DNA from 4 places in the Streptomyces sp. NPDC107765 genome. Region 1 is predicted to be linked to each of the others. Evidence: riboswitches for the same ligand, from Rfam matches in the RefSeq annotation. Region 1 holds a riboswitch; each other region holds the start of a gene.
What was found. A riboswitch is a leader RNA that binds a small molecule or an ion and turns the genes downstream of it on or off. The one in region 1 is predicted to bind cyclic di-AMP.
Positions count from the first base shown of each region.

Region 2: it holds a riboswitch for cyclic di-AMP, as region 1 does, so the genes downstream of both, ACZ7MX_RS07290 (C40 family peptidase) here and ACZ7MX_RS16210 (transglycosylase family protein) in region 1, are expected to answer to the same signal.
Region 3: it holds a riboswitch for cyclic di-AMP, as region 1 does, so the genes downstream of both, ACZ7MX_RS39345 (M23 family metallopeptidase) here and ACZ7MX_RS16210 (transglycosylase family protein) in region 1, are expected to answer to the same signal.
Region 4: it holds a riboswitch for cyclic di-AMP, as region 1 does, so the genes downstream of both, ACZ7MX_RS35960 (M23 family metallopeptidase) here and ACZ7MX_RS16210 (transglycosylase family protein) in region 1, are expected to answer to the same signal.

Region 1 covers NZ_JBVKBL010000005.1:490,401-493,654, forward strand. Annotated here, with positions in the region: gene ACZ7MX_RS16205 (LysM peptidoglycan-binding domain-containing protein) at 1-1,029, shown strand, start outside; cyclic di-AMP (ydaO/yuaA leader) riboswitch at 1,283-1,450, shown strand; gene ACZ7MX_RS16210 (transglycosylase family protein) at 1,458-2,114, shown strand; gene eno (phosphopyruvate hydratase) at 2,453-3,254, shown strand, end outside.
Region 2 covers NZ_JBVKBL010000002.1:628,082-631,335, forward strand. Annotated here, with positions in the region: gene pcrA (DNA helicase PcrA) at 1-1,033, opposite strand, end outside; cyclic di-AMP (ydaO/yuaA leader) riboswitch at 1,316-1,485, shown strand; gene ACZ7MX_RS07290 (C40 family peptidase) at 1,493-2,635, shown strand; gene ACZ7MX_RS07295 (hypothetical protein) at 2,778-3,131, opposite strand.
Region 3 covers NZ_JBVKBL010000030.1:20,182-23,435, reverse strand. Annotated here, with positions in the region: gene ACZ7MX_RS39350 (DUF2332 domain-containing protein) at 1-1,139, opposite strand, end outside; cyclic di-AMP (ydaO/yuaA leader) riboswitch at 1,443-1,588, shown strand; gene ACZ7MX_RS39345 (M23 family metallopeptidase) at 1,600-2,913, shown strand; gene ACZ7MX_RS39340 (aldo/keto reductase) at 3,054-3,254, shown strand, end outside.
Region 4 covers NZ_JBVKBL010000022.1:20,476-23,729, forward strand. Annotated here, with positions in the region: gene ACZ7MX_RS35955 (GntR family transcriptional regulator) at 99-788, opposite strand; gene ACZ7MX_RS35960 (M23 family metallopeptidase) at 971-1,771, opposite strand; cyclic di-AMP (ydaO/yuaA leader) riboswitch at 1,784-1,937, opposite strand; gene ACZ7MX_RS35965 (M16 family metallopeptidase) at 2,202-3,254, opposite strand, start outside.

The DNA of each region.
Region 1 (3,254 bases):
CTGCCCCTGCTCTCCGCCGGCGGCGCACATGCCGCCGACACCGCGACCTGGGACCGGGTCGCCCAGTGCGAGAGCGGCGGCATCTGGAGCTCCGACACCGGCAACGGCTTCTACGGCGGCCTCCAGCTCACCCAGGAGATGTGGGACCGGCACGGCGGCGGGGCCTACGCCTCGCGGCCGGACCTCGCCAGCCGCGCCCAGCAGATCGCGGTGGCCGAGACGATCCTCGACGACCTCGGCCCGGACGCCTGGCCGAGCTGTGCGGTGAACGCCGGCCTGACGAAGGACGGCCGGGCACCGCAGGTCGACCCGGGCGGCACCAGCACCCCGATACCCGACCCCTCGGACGACGACGGCTCCACCGGTTCCACCGGGATGCACGACGGGACGGCCGACGACCCCGGTGGCGATGCGGGCGACGGGCCGGCCGACGACGAGCCGTCGCAGGCCACGCCGTCCCCGTCCACTCCCGACCCCACGGACTCCGCCGGCACCGGCGAGTCGTCCCCCGGCCCCGACCGGACCTCCGGTTCGTCCGGGCCGTCCGGCGACGCGACACCGGGCGACCGGGGCGAGGACCCGTCCGGCACCCCCGGCCCCTCCGGCGACGGCAGCGGCCACGGCCGCGGCACGGACGACGGCAACGGCACCGGCTCCGCGGACGGCACGGCCTCCGACGGGTCGCAGGGCGGGGCGCAGGACGGGTCGCAGGGCGGTACGGGGACGGACGGCGTGCCGGGCGGTTCGGGCCGGCACCGCGGCGACGCGGACCCGGGCGAGGGGGACGGCGCCGGCCGGACGGCCGGCGGGCGGCACGCCTCGCGCGGTGACGACGCGCACCGGACGCCCCCGGCGGGCGGCGACGGGTACACCGTGCAGCCGGGTGACAGCCTGTCAGCGATCGCCCAGGCGCACCGGCTGCCGGGTGGCTGGCCGGCGCTCTACGACCGCAACGAGGACGTCGTCGGCTCCGACGCGGACCTGATCCAACCAGGCCAGCAGCTCGATCTCGGGCAGTCCAAGGGGTAGTTCGCCGGTTTCGGCCCGCTTTGGCGAAAGTGAGACAAGCGTCTCGTTGTGGGGCGGTGGGCCCCGAAGGGTCCGCCGCCGTCGCACCGGTCCCCACCTGCGGGTTTATAACCCCTCCGTGATCAAAAATGGCCAACTCGGGCCAGATGGGGGGGTTTGAACACCACGGGGGTTCCTGTTTACGGTCATCACCGCTCGCCAAAGCGGGCCCCTTCGATCACACGCCGAATCCTGCCGGTGGTCGGAGGCAGTTGACGCGCAAGCGCCGTAGGCAGGAGCGGGGGAACCAAGGTAGGCGCCGGCCAGGCCCGTGAAAGCGGGTCAGCCGGCTTGGGGTGAAGCCCGGTGCCCATGGCACCGGCCGGGCGACTCATCAGTCCGAACCCGACAGCTCACCTCGTAGGCGTCGGTGAGGAAACGAACGAACCATGCTGATCAACAAGGGCAAGCACCGTCGTCCCTCCAAGGCCGTCCGCGTCGCCACGCTCGCCGGTGTCGCCGGTGCCGCCGTGGCCGTCCCGCTGATGGGCGCCACCTCCGCGTCCGCCGCCTCCGTCGCCACCTGGGACAAGGTCGCCCAGTGCGAGTCCGGCGGCAACTGGTCGATCAACACCGGTAACGGCTACTACGGTGGCCTGCAGTTCTCCAACTCCAGCTGGGCCGCCGCCGGCGGCACCAAGTACGCGCCCCGCGCGGACCTCGCCACCAAGTCCCAGCAGATCGCCGCGGCCGAGAAGCTCCTCGCCCTCCAGGGCCCGGGCGCCTGGTCCTGCGCCGGCGCCGGCGGTCTGACCTCCGGTGGCCCGTCCCCCGACCTGAACACCAGCGCCCCGGTGGCCAAGTCCGCGCCGGCGAAGAGCGACGCGGCCGTCAAGCGCACCCCGGCCGCCCCGAAGCACGAGAGCGCCCCGGCCGCCCCGAAGAAGAACCAGGGCCACGGCAACTACACCGTCAAGGCCGGCGACACCCTCGCCAAGATCGCCAAGGCCCACGGCACCCACTGGAAGGCCGTCTACGCGGCCAACAAGTCCGTCATCGGCGGCAACCCGAACCTGATCTTCCCGGGTCAGAAGCTCCACGTCTGAGCCGTCCCCGCACCGGGTCACCCCTGGTGAGACCGGCCCCGTCCGGCGCGCCCCTCCCCCCGGCGCGCCGCGGCGGGGCTTCTGTCGTATCCCCCCGTCATCCCCGCCGCCATCCCCACCGTCGTCCCCGGAGTCGCCCCCCGTCCGCGCCACCGCCGGCCGGCCGCTCCGCCGGACTTTCCCCGCTCGGCGAACATTGCGGCAAACGTCCCGTGAGCTGGGCCTTTGTGTCGCTTGGGGGGTTATTCCGTCCCACGGAGCGGGCCAAGGGGAGGCGGACGCTCCCCGGGCCGTTAGGCTCGTGCTGCAGAACTCCAGACACCCATGAAGGAGACAACGTGCCGTCCATCGACGTCGTCGTAGCCCGCGAAATTCTCGACTCGCGAGGTAATCCCACGGTCGAGGTCGAGGTCGGCCTCGACGACGGCAGCACCGGCCGTGCCGCCGTGCCGTCCGGTGCCTCCACCGGCGCCTTCGAGGCCATCGAGCTCCGTGACGGCGACCCCAACCGCTACCTCGGCAAGGGCGTGGAGAAGGCCGTCCTGGCCGTCATCGAGCAGATCGGCCCGGAGCTCGTCGGCTACGACGCGACCGAGCAGCGGCTGATCGACCAGGCCATGTTCGACCTGGACGCCACCGACAACAAGGGCTCGCTCGGCGCCAACGCCATCCTCGGCGTCTCCCTCGCCGTCGCGCACGCCGCCTCCGAGGCCAGCGACCTCCCGCTGTTCCGCTACCTGGGCGGCCCGAACGCGCACGTCCTGCCCGTGCCGATGATGAACATCCTGAACGGCGGCTCGCACGCCGACTCCAACGTGGACATCCAGGAGTTCATGATCGCCCCGATCGGCGCGGAGTCCTTCTCCGAGGCCCTGCGCTGGGGCGCCGAGGTCTACCACACCCTCAAGAAGGTCCTGAAGGAGCGCGGTCTGTCGACCGGCCTGGGCGACGAGGGCGGCTTCGCCCCGAACCTCGGCTCCAACCGCGAGGCCCTCGACCTCATCCTGGAAGCCATCAAGCAGGCCGGCTACGCCCCCGGCCAGGACATCGCGCTCGCCCTGGACGTCGCCGCCTCCGAGTTCTACAAGGACGGCTCGTACCAGTTCGAGGGCCAGTCCCGCTCGGCCGCCCAGATGACCG
Region 2 (3,254 bases), on a different contig from region 1:
TGGTCGCGTCCGGGTAGTCCTCCTCGAACTGGAGGATGTTGCGGATCGTGGCGCCGCGGAAGGCGTAGATCGACTGGTCGGCGTCACCGACGACGCACAGCTCGGCGGCGGGGATGTCGGCGGTGCCGGTGCCCACGAGCTCGCGGACGAGGGTGTACTGGGCGTGGTTGGTGTCCTGGTACTCGTCGACGAGGACGTGCCGGAAGCGGCGGCGGTAGTGCTCGGCGACGTCCGGGAAGGCCTGGAGGAGGTTGACCGTCGTCATGATGATGTCGTCGAAGTCCAGGGCGTTGGCCTCGCGCAGCCGCGCCTGGTACATCGCGTACGCCTCGGCCAGCGTCTTCTCGAATCCGTCGGCAGCCGTCCCGGCGAAGGTCTCCTCGTCGATGAGCTCGTTCTTGAGGTTGGAGATCTTCGCGCTGAAGGACTTGGGCGGGAAGCGCTTGGGGTCGAGGTCCAGATCGCGGCAGACCAGGGCCATCAGGCGCTTGGAGTCGGCGGCGTCGTAGATCGAGAAGGAGGACGTGAAGCCGAGCTTCTTGGACTCGCGGCGCAGGATCCGCACGCAGGCGCTGTGGAAGGTGGAGACCCACATGGCGTTGGCGCGCGGGCCGACCAGCTGCTCGACGCGCTCCTTCATCTCGCCGGCGGCCTTGTTCGTGAAGGTGATCGCGAGTATCTGGCCGGGGTGGACGTGCCGCTCGGCGAGCAGGTGCGCGATGCGGTGGGTGAGCACCCGGGTCTTGCCGGACCCGGCGCCGGCGACGATCAGCAGCGGGCCGCCGGTGTGCACCACGGCGGCCTTCTGCTGGTCGTTGAGCCCCTCGAGCAGCGCGGCGGGGTCGAGGGCCGGGCGGGCGGCGCCGTCGCGGTAGTACGCGTCCCTGGGCACGGGCGCGTCGAACCGCCCGCCGAACAGGTCGGCGGGGATCTCCTCGGGGACCGGCCCGTGCTCGTCCTCGGGAGGCGGCGGGGGCTCCTCGTCCTTGTGGCCGAGGTCCGCCAGGAAGCTGTCGTCAAAGAGGCTGCTCATCGCCCACCGAGTCTAGGCCGCCGCACCGACAGCGTGCCGGGGACTGTGGACAAGTGGCCGGGACGGCCGGAGAACGCGCGGTGCGGACGGCGGCCGCACGATACGGCCGAAAGCGGAACGATATCTCTCAGGTCACGAAAAGGTTTCGGGCATATCGAACATCAGCCTTCACAGGAGCCACACGAGTTGGCTAACGTCCTCGCTCGGGCAGCCCGCCTCCCCGCGGACGACAGCGTCCGCACGGGCCGCCCACGCCGAGTCCGGCCCTGCCCGCGACGTGTCCCTCCGGTCACGCCCGGGTCACCCGGAGCCGGGGACCCACCAGCAACACCGGGGTGAATCGATCCGTCCGACCGACGCCAGCGGACGTACGGACCGTAGGGCACGGCCTTCCGTCAGCGACACCGCCCGAACCCGACAGCTAACCCGGTAGGCGGTCCACGGAAGGAGTTGCCGGCCTTGGCGTCCCATCGCAAGCCGCGCACCAGCGTTCTCACCTCGCCCGGGAGCCGCCGTACGGCGGCCGGGCTCACCACCGCAGCGCTCGCCTCGGTCACCCTGCTCTCGCAGACCGCCGACGCCGCCCCCAGGGCCCCCAGGCCCACCATCGAAGAGGTCAAGCAGAAGGTCGACGGCCTCTACCGGCAGGCCGAGGTGGCCACCCAGAAGTACAACGCCGCCAAGGAGCGCGCCGATCACCAGCGCGAGACCGTGGACGGACTGCTCAACGCCGCGGCCAAGCGGGCCGAGAAGATGAACGCGTCCCGGCGGGAGCTCGGGACGTTCGCCTCGGCGCAGTACCGCACCGGCGGGATGAACCCGACCGCGCAGCTGATGCTCGCCAAGGACCCGCAGCAGTTCTTCGACCGCAGCCACCTGATGGAGCGGCTGACCGGGCGGCAGCAGCAGGCCGTCAGCGACTACCAGCAGCAGGCCGCGGCGGCCGCCCGGCAGCGGGCCGAGGCGTCCCGCAGCCTGGATCAGCTGCAGAGTTCGCAGGCCGCCCTGAAGGAGTCCAAGCGCTCCGTGCAGCAGAAGCTGGCCGAGGCCCGGCAGCTGCTGTCCCGGCTGACCGCCCAGGAGAAGGCGCGGCTGGCCGCACTGGAGCGCCAGAAGGAGGCGGCGGCCAAGCGCCGGGCCGAGGAGGAGGCGCGCAAGCAGCAGGAGCGCGAGCGGCAGCGGCAGCAGGACGGCGGCTCCACCGGTGGCCAGACCGGCGGGGACACCGGCGGCTCCACCGGGGGCTCGCAGTCCACCAAGGCCGAGAAGGCCCTCGCGTTCGCCCGCGCCCAGATCGGGAAGCCGTACGTCTGGGGCGCCACCGGGCCCTCCTCCTACGACTGCTCGGGGCTGACCCAGGCGGCGTGGAAGGCGGCCGGGGTCGATCTGCCGCGCACGACCTGGGAACAGGTCAAGGTCGGCCAGCGGGTGGCGACCAAGGACCTGCAACCCGGTGACCTGGTCTTCTTCTTCGACGACATCAGCCATGTCGGCATGTACATAGGCGGCGGCAAGATGATCCACGCGCCGCACCCGGGCGCGAACGTCCGGGAGGAGTCGATCTACTACATGCCGATCTACGGGAGCGTCCGCCTGGGCTGACGCCCGGCCCCGCTGCCCCTCCGTCCACCCCCCACGGCACCCCCCACACGCCACCGCGCGGTCGTCGCCTCCGGATCCCGGAGTGCGACGACCGCGCGGTGTGCTGCAGGTCCGGCCGGCGCCCCCGGACCAGCCGGCGTGCTCAGGTCCAGAGGACCGCGATGAAGATGTTGGCCATCGTGAGGCCGCCGACCGCGCCGAACAGCGCCTTGTCGATCTGCTCCTCGTCCCGCTTGACGTAGACCAGTGCCAGGATCACCACCAGGACGGCCATCTTGATGCCGATCTTGATGTTGTTGACCGGATGGCCCTGCGCCTGGTTGAGGCCGACCAGCACGATGCCGGTGACCAGCATGGTCAGCGCGCCGTGCAGCATGGCCGGAACGAACCGGGCGGTGCCCGCACCCATCGCCTTCATCTGCGTCAGGAAGCCGCCCAGCAGGGAGGCGATGCCGATGATGTGCAGTGCGACGAAGATATTGATGACGACGTCCATGGGGTCGGATCGTATCCGCCGCATAGCACGCCCTTTCCGGCAGGGCGTCCACATTCGCCGCTTCGGTCAGCGCGGAGCGGCCCCGGCGACCGGGCGATGACGCTCCGGTCAGCCGCGTTCGGG
Region 3 (3,254 bases), on a different contig from region 1:
AGCCACGGCAGTACGGAGTGGTGCTCCTGGGAGATCCAGTGGCCGCCGCCGTCCCGCCCGTCGAGGACCGACCGTACGAGCCGGGCGAACTCCTCGCGCCGGGCATACGGCAGGTAGCTCAGCACGGCGGTGTGGAACACGACCAGGGTCGCCCCGGCCGGCGCCTCGGCCGCCAGCGCGGGCAGTTCGTCGATCAGGTCCCCGCGGACGATCCGCGGCCGCGGCACCGTCCGCACCGCGTCGACGGCCGCGGACAGTCGGGCCGCCCGCGCCTCGTCGCCGGGCCATACGAGCGACCGCAGCCAGCGCAGGTCGTCCGGCTCGGCGACCGGGTCGAGCGGTGCCAGGTCGATCCCGGCCCGCCAGACGACCTCGGGCAGGCGGGTGGGGACGTGCGGCCCGGGCCCCGCCGCCACCGGCCCCGGCACCGGCGCCTGCACCTGGCAGTGGAAGACGACGGGGCTGTCGGCCGGGCCTACTTCGACGAGCGGGGCGTGGGCTGCCGGATCGCCCGCCTCCCCGTACCCGTGTCCATACGCGTACCGATAGCGGTCCGGGTGCAGGCACAGCCCGGCCGAGGTGCCGACCTCCAGGAGGGCCAGCGGCTGGGGCAGCCGGGCGAGCAGCGGCAGCAGCGTGGCGCAGCGGGCCGGTTCGTTGGTCTGGGTGCCGCGGCGCATGATGACGTCCCGCACCTGGTCCCAGTGCCGGATCGTCCATTCGCGCCAGCGCCCGTACGCCGCGGCGCCGCGCGGGCCCTGCTCCGCGTGCGGGCCGTCGAGATGGCGTACGGCGGCGAGCAGGAGCTGGGGCTGCTGCTTGTTGCCGGCCGGCAGCGAACCCGCCAGCAGCTCGCACAACTCCTGGTCCTGGCCGATCCGGGCGCTCAACTCCTCGTGGGCGTCGGACCGCCCGCGCGCCTCGCCCCAGGAGAACTCCTGGTACCGCCGCGCCACGTCCTGCGCGCTTCCGGTCGTGACGCCGCCGTGGCCGGGACGGCCGTGGCGGTGGTGACCGGCGTTGCGGAGGCGTTCGGCGGGGCCGGGGCTCTCGGAGTGTCCGGGACTTTCGGAGTGTCCGGGGCGCTCGGAGTGTCCGGGGTGCAGGGAGTGTCCAGGGCGCTCGGCGTTGACGACCATGATCCGACGTTACTGTCTTCACGTTCCGTAATGGTCAGGCACCCCTCCGCATAACAACTGACGCACAATCATCGAGAGATCGTTTAGGCGTGGCACGGGGTGGTGCGGTCAACTCGCCCGATTTATGGCCATGGTGACCGGAAAACACCACGCCACAGCCGGTGCGCGAGGCATATGGATTCCCGGGAAGGCTTGGAAAACGGTCGCGATCTCTATTACTGTCCGATAACGCAGCGCGGTCGTCCCAGCCGCCGCAAGAGGCGGCACCGTGCGCCGACGCCGAATCCCGCACGCGCTTTTCACGCACCTCCAGCACCTCGAACTGCACCAAGGGAACCGGGGAACCACCACCTTGGGGTGAATCGGACGCCTTCGTCAGAGGGTGCCCGTAGGAGACCTTCCTGCTCCGAACCCGTCAGCTAACCCGGTAGGCGAGAAGGAAGGAAAGGAGTGCGCCCCCGTGGCGTCCAACAGGCCTGTCCCCGAGGCTCCGTCCGCCTACGACTTCGACGACCGGGGCCCGGGCGCCCCGTACGCGCCAGGCGCCCCGCACGCCTTCGCGCATCCCGGCGACCCCACTTTCGTGACGGAGACTGCTTTCGTCTCTGACACCCCTGTCGCCACCGACACCGCTGTCACCACCGACATGGCCGGCGTCACCGGCACCCGCTTCGCGACGGCCGGCGAGGCGAACGGTGACGCCGACGGCCCGTGGGAGGAATGGAACCCCACCGAGGAGTCCGTCCGCCCGGTCCGCGGCAAGCACCGGGTGGCCAAGCAGCGCGGCGGTGGCCTCGCCCGCGGGGGGACGGTCCTGGGCGTCGGTGTCATCGCCGCGGTCGGCGCGGGCGGGATGGCCACGGCCGAGGGCCGGCCGCCGGTGCCGATCTCGATGCCCGACCTCGGCGGAGTGGCCGACGCCGTCTCCGACCACCTCCCGGACGCCGCCTCCCTGCCCGGCGTCGGCGACCTCATATCCGACGGCGGCGCGCACACCGCTTCCGCCTCCGCCGCCACCCCCGCCGACCCGCTCACCGGGAACGCCGGACCGGGCTCGCCGTCGGGCACGGGCTCGGGCTCCGGCTCCGACTCCGGCTCTGACGCGGGTACGGGCTCGGGCTCCGGTGCGAACGCCGGTGAGGCGCTGCGCAGCCGTATCCTCCAGCAGGCCGACGCCCAGCAGGGCGCCGCCGAGCAGGAGGCCCGCGAGGCCGCCGAGCAGGCCGCGATCAAGCAGGCCACTACGGACGCCGCCGGGGACCTGAAGGCCGCCGAGAAGGCCGCGGCCGCCAAGAAGGAGGCAGCGGCCGAGGCCAAGCGCAAGGCCGAGGAGGAGGCCCGCCGTAAGGCCGAGGCCGAACGCCTCGCCAAACTGGCGCAGAGCTTCATCACCCCGGTCTCCTCGTACACCCTCACCGCGGGCTTCGGGCAGGCCGGTGACCGCTGGGTCGCGGACCACACCGGCCAGGACTTCGCCGCCCCGACCGGCACGCCCGTCAAGGCGGTGCACTCCGGCACCATCACCCAGGCCGGCTGGGCCGGTTCGTACGGCTACCGCATCGTCCTGACCCTCGACGACGGCACCGAGCTCTGGTTCTGCCACCTGTCCTCGATGGTCAAGACCTCGGGCAAGGTCAGCACCGGCGACGTCATCGGCCGGGTCGGCGCCACGGGCAACGTCACCGGCCCCCACCTCCACCTGGAGGTACGCCCCGGCGCCGGCGACCCGATAGACCCGATGCCCTGGCTGCGCGACCACGGCGTCAACGTCTGAGCACCTGACGGGCGGGGCGGGGCGAGGTCGGCGGCCACGGTGCGAGGGTGGCCGCCGTCCGAGGAAACGGGAACATCCGAGGAACCGGAATGACTCCTGTGAGCAGGAATAACCACCCGCCCCGCAACGTTGCTCCCACCATGAGCGCGACAAGCAACAACTCCCCTACCCCCAGGGCCCTGGGCTCGCTGTCCGTCTCCCCCTTCTCCCTCGGGGGCAACGTATTCGGCTGGACCGCCGACGAGGCCGAGTCGTTCGCCGTACTGGACGCGTACGTGGCGGGCGGCGGCAACTTCATCGACACCGCCGATGTGTACTCGGCGTGGGTGCCGGGCAACAAG
Region 4 (3,254 bases), on a different contig from region 1:
CACGCCGGTACCCAGAATCAAAAGCCGGCACCATCAATCAAAGGCGGCTCCTCTCGCCGCCCCGGAAATCACGCACCCCTTTGTATACGGCCCGCTTGTTAAGAACGGGCGCGCGCTGTGTTGACGGGCCGTTTCGTATCGCTCACGTCGGGTGCCGCGATGCGCCGCAGCCGGTACACCGGGAGCGACCGCTCGATGTGCGCCGCCATCAGGGCGCGGGCCCGTTCCGCGTCGCCCCGGGCCACCGCGTCCAGCACCGCGCCGTGGTCGTCCCAGGCCTCACCGGCCCGCGGCAGCGGCTCCATCGCATACATCCACTCGATCTTGCGGCGCAGCTGGGTCAGCAGGGCGGTGAGGCTGGGGCTGCCGGCCGCCTGGGCCAGCGTCTCGTGGAACCAGCCGTCGAGTTGGCGCAGGTCGGCGGGGCTGCCGTGGCGGGCCCGCTCGCGGCCCAGCCGTACCAGACCGCGCAGCACCTTCAGATGGGCGGGGGTGCGCCGGGCGGCCGCGCGGGCCGCGCCCAGCGGCTCCAGCAGGGCGCGGATGTCGAGCAGGTCGGCGGCCTCCTGCTCGGTGGGTTCGGCGACACAGGCGCCCGCGTGGTGGCGGGTGGTGACGAAGCCCTCCGACTGCAGGGTGCGCAGCGCTTCGCGGACCGGCACTCTGGAAACGCCGTAGCGCGCCGCCAGGATCTCCTCGATCAGCCGGCTCCCCGGCGCCAGCGCACCGGAGACGATGTCCTCGCGAATCGCCGTGCACACCGCATGCGCGGAAATATGGCCTCGCATCGATCGTGCCTCCGCCGTAATCCCCGGAAAACGCCGCCGGTCGGCGGCTTTTCCGAGACTCTATTCGACCGGCGCGGCTTTTCCGACGGACTCCGCGTATTCGGCGATATTTTTTGGCCAGCGGGCGCGGGGCATGCCCAGGCGTGCACCGCGGGCGTGGGGCGGACCGGTCCGGCGCCGGCTCAGACGTTGACGCCGTGCGACCGCAGATAGGCGATCGGGTCGATGTCGGAGCCGTAGTCCGGGCCGGTGCGGGCCTCGAAGTGCAGGTGCGGGCCGGTGACGTTGCCGGTGGCTCCGGAGAGGCCGATCTGCTGGCCGGGGGTGACGGTCTGGCCGACCGAGACGCCGATCGACGACAGGTGGCCGTACTGGGTGTAGGTGCCGTCGTGCATCTTGATCACGATGTTGTTGCCGTACGCGCCGCCCCAGCCGGCCTCGACGACGGTGCCCGCGCCGACCGCGTGGACGGAGGTCCCGGTGGCGGCGTGGAAGTCGATGCCGGTGTGGGTGCCGGACGACCACAGGCTGCTGGAGGCCTGGTAGCCGGTGGAGACGTAGGAGTCCGCGACGGGGGCGACGAAGGCGTTCAGGCGCTTGCGCTCGGCGTCCCGGGCGGCCCGTTCCTTGGCCTCGCGCTCCGCCTTGGCCTTCTTCCTGGCCGCCTCGGCGTGCCGCTCGGCCTCCGCCGCGCGCTTCTTGGCCTCGGCCTCGGCCTTCGCCTTCACGGCGGCGACCTCGGCGGCGGCCTGCTGGGCGTCGGCCTGGACCTCCAGGCGGTGGGCGAGTTCGTCACCGAGCACGACGGCCTGGGTGAGACCGGTGTCCTGGGTGCGTGCCTCGTCGGTGGCGGCCATCGCGGGCGAGGCCAGGGAGGCGACGACGCCGGTGGTGGCGAGGGTGGCTATGCCGGCGAGGTTGCGGGTCGTCCGGGCGCTGCGGCTGGCCCGGCGGTGCTTCCCGGTGGCTCGGGTGAACGCCATGTGCTGGCTTGTCCTTTCCTTCCCTCTCGCCTACCGGGTTAGCTGACGGGTTCGGAGCAGGAAGGTCTCCTACGGGCTCCTCCGGAGAGGGGCCCGATTCACCCCAGGGACGTGGGTCCCCGGCTCCCCTGGCTCGCGCCGTACGGGGACTCGGCGATGACTGTCCGGTGCCACTGTTGTGGCGGAGTTGTGACGAACAGCCGGACCGACGCTAATCGGGGCCACTTTGCGGAGCCAAACGGAACCGCGTTTTTGTGCGGGATGCCACAAGTTCCGACCCAACGAGCCCTCGCAAACCGGACATACGGCGGACTCCGGCTGGCTCCGGCCGCCTCCGAGGGACTCCCCCGGACATACGACGGCTCCCGTGGTGAGCGAACACCACGGGAGCCGGTCAGAACGTGACGCACCGTCATGCGCCAACGAAGAACTAGCCGCTGACGACCGTCACCTCTCCGATGCCCAGCGCCTTGACGGGCTCGGTGATCTGCGCGGCGTCGCCCACCAGGACGGTCACCAGGCGGTCCACCGGGAAGGCGTTGACGGCGGCGGCGGTCGCCTCGACCGTGCCGGTCTCCGCGAGCCGGAGGTACAACTGCGCCTGGAAGTCGTCCGGGAGCTGCTGCTCCACCTGGTCGGCGAGGGTGCCCGCGACGGCCGCCGCGGTCTCGTACTTGAGCGGCGCCACCCCGACGAGGTTCTGCACCGCGACGTCCCGCTCCTCGTCCGTCAGCCCCTCTGCCGCGAGGGTCCGCAGCACCTTCCAGAGGTCCTCCAGCGCGGGCCCGGTGGAGGCGGTGTCCACCGAGCCGCTGATGGCGAGCAATGCCGCGCCGGTGGTGCCCTCGGGGGACGTGGGAGCCGTGGAGCGCAATACCTGGCCGAAGGCGCGCACCCCGTAGGTGTAGCCCTTCTCCTCGCGCAGGACGCGGTCCAGCCGGGAGGTGAGGGTGCCGCCCAGGCAGTACGTGCCGAGCACCTGGGCCGGCCACACGCGGTCGTGCCGGTCGGCGCCGATCCGGCCGATGAGCAGCTGCGTCTGGACCGCGCCGGGACGGTCCACGATCACCACGCGGCCGGTGTCGTCGGCGGCGATCGGGGTGGCCCTGACCGGCTCGGCGGTCGAACCGCTCCAGGCGCCGAGGGTGTCGGCCAGCGCCGCGGCCAGGTCGATGTCGGTGAAGTCACCGACGATCACGGCGGTGGCCGTGGCGGGCCGGACGTGCGCGTCGTAGAAGGCGCGCACGGCCGCGGCGTCGATCCGCGCGACGGTCTCCTCGGTGCCCTGGCGGGGGCGGGAGATCCGCGCGGTGGCCGGGAACAGCTCCTTGGAGAGCGCCATCGCCGCGCGGCGGGCCGGGTTGGCGAGCTCGTGCGGGATCTCGTCGAGGCGGTTGCGGACCAGCCGCTCGATCTCGCTCTCCGGGAAGGCGGGGGCGCGCAGCGCGTCGGCGAGCAGGCCCAGCGCGCGGGTCAGCCGGGA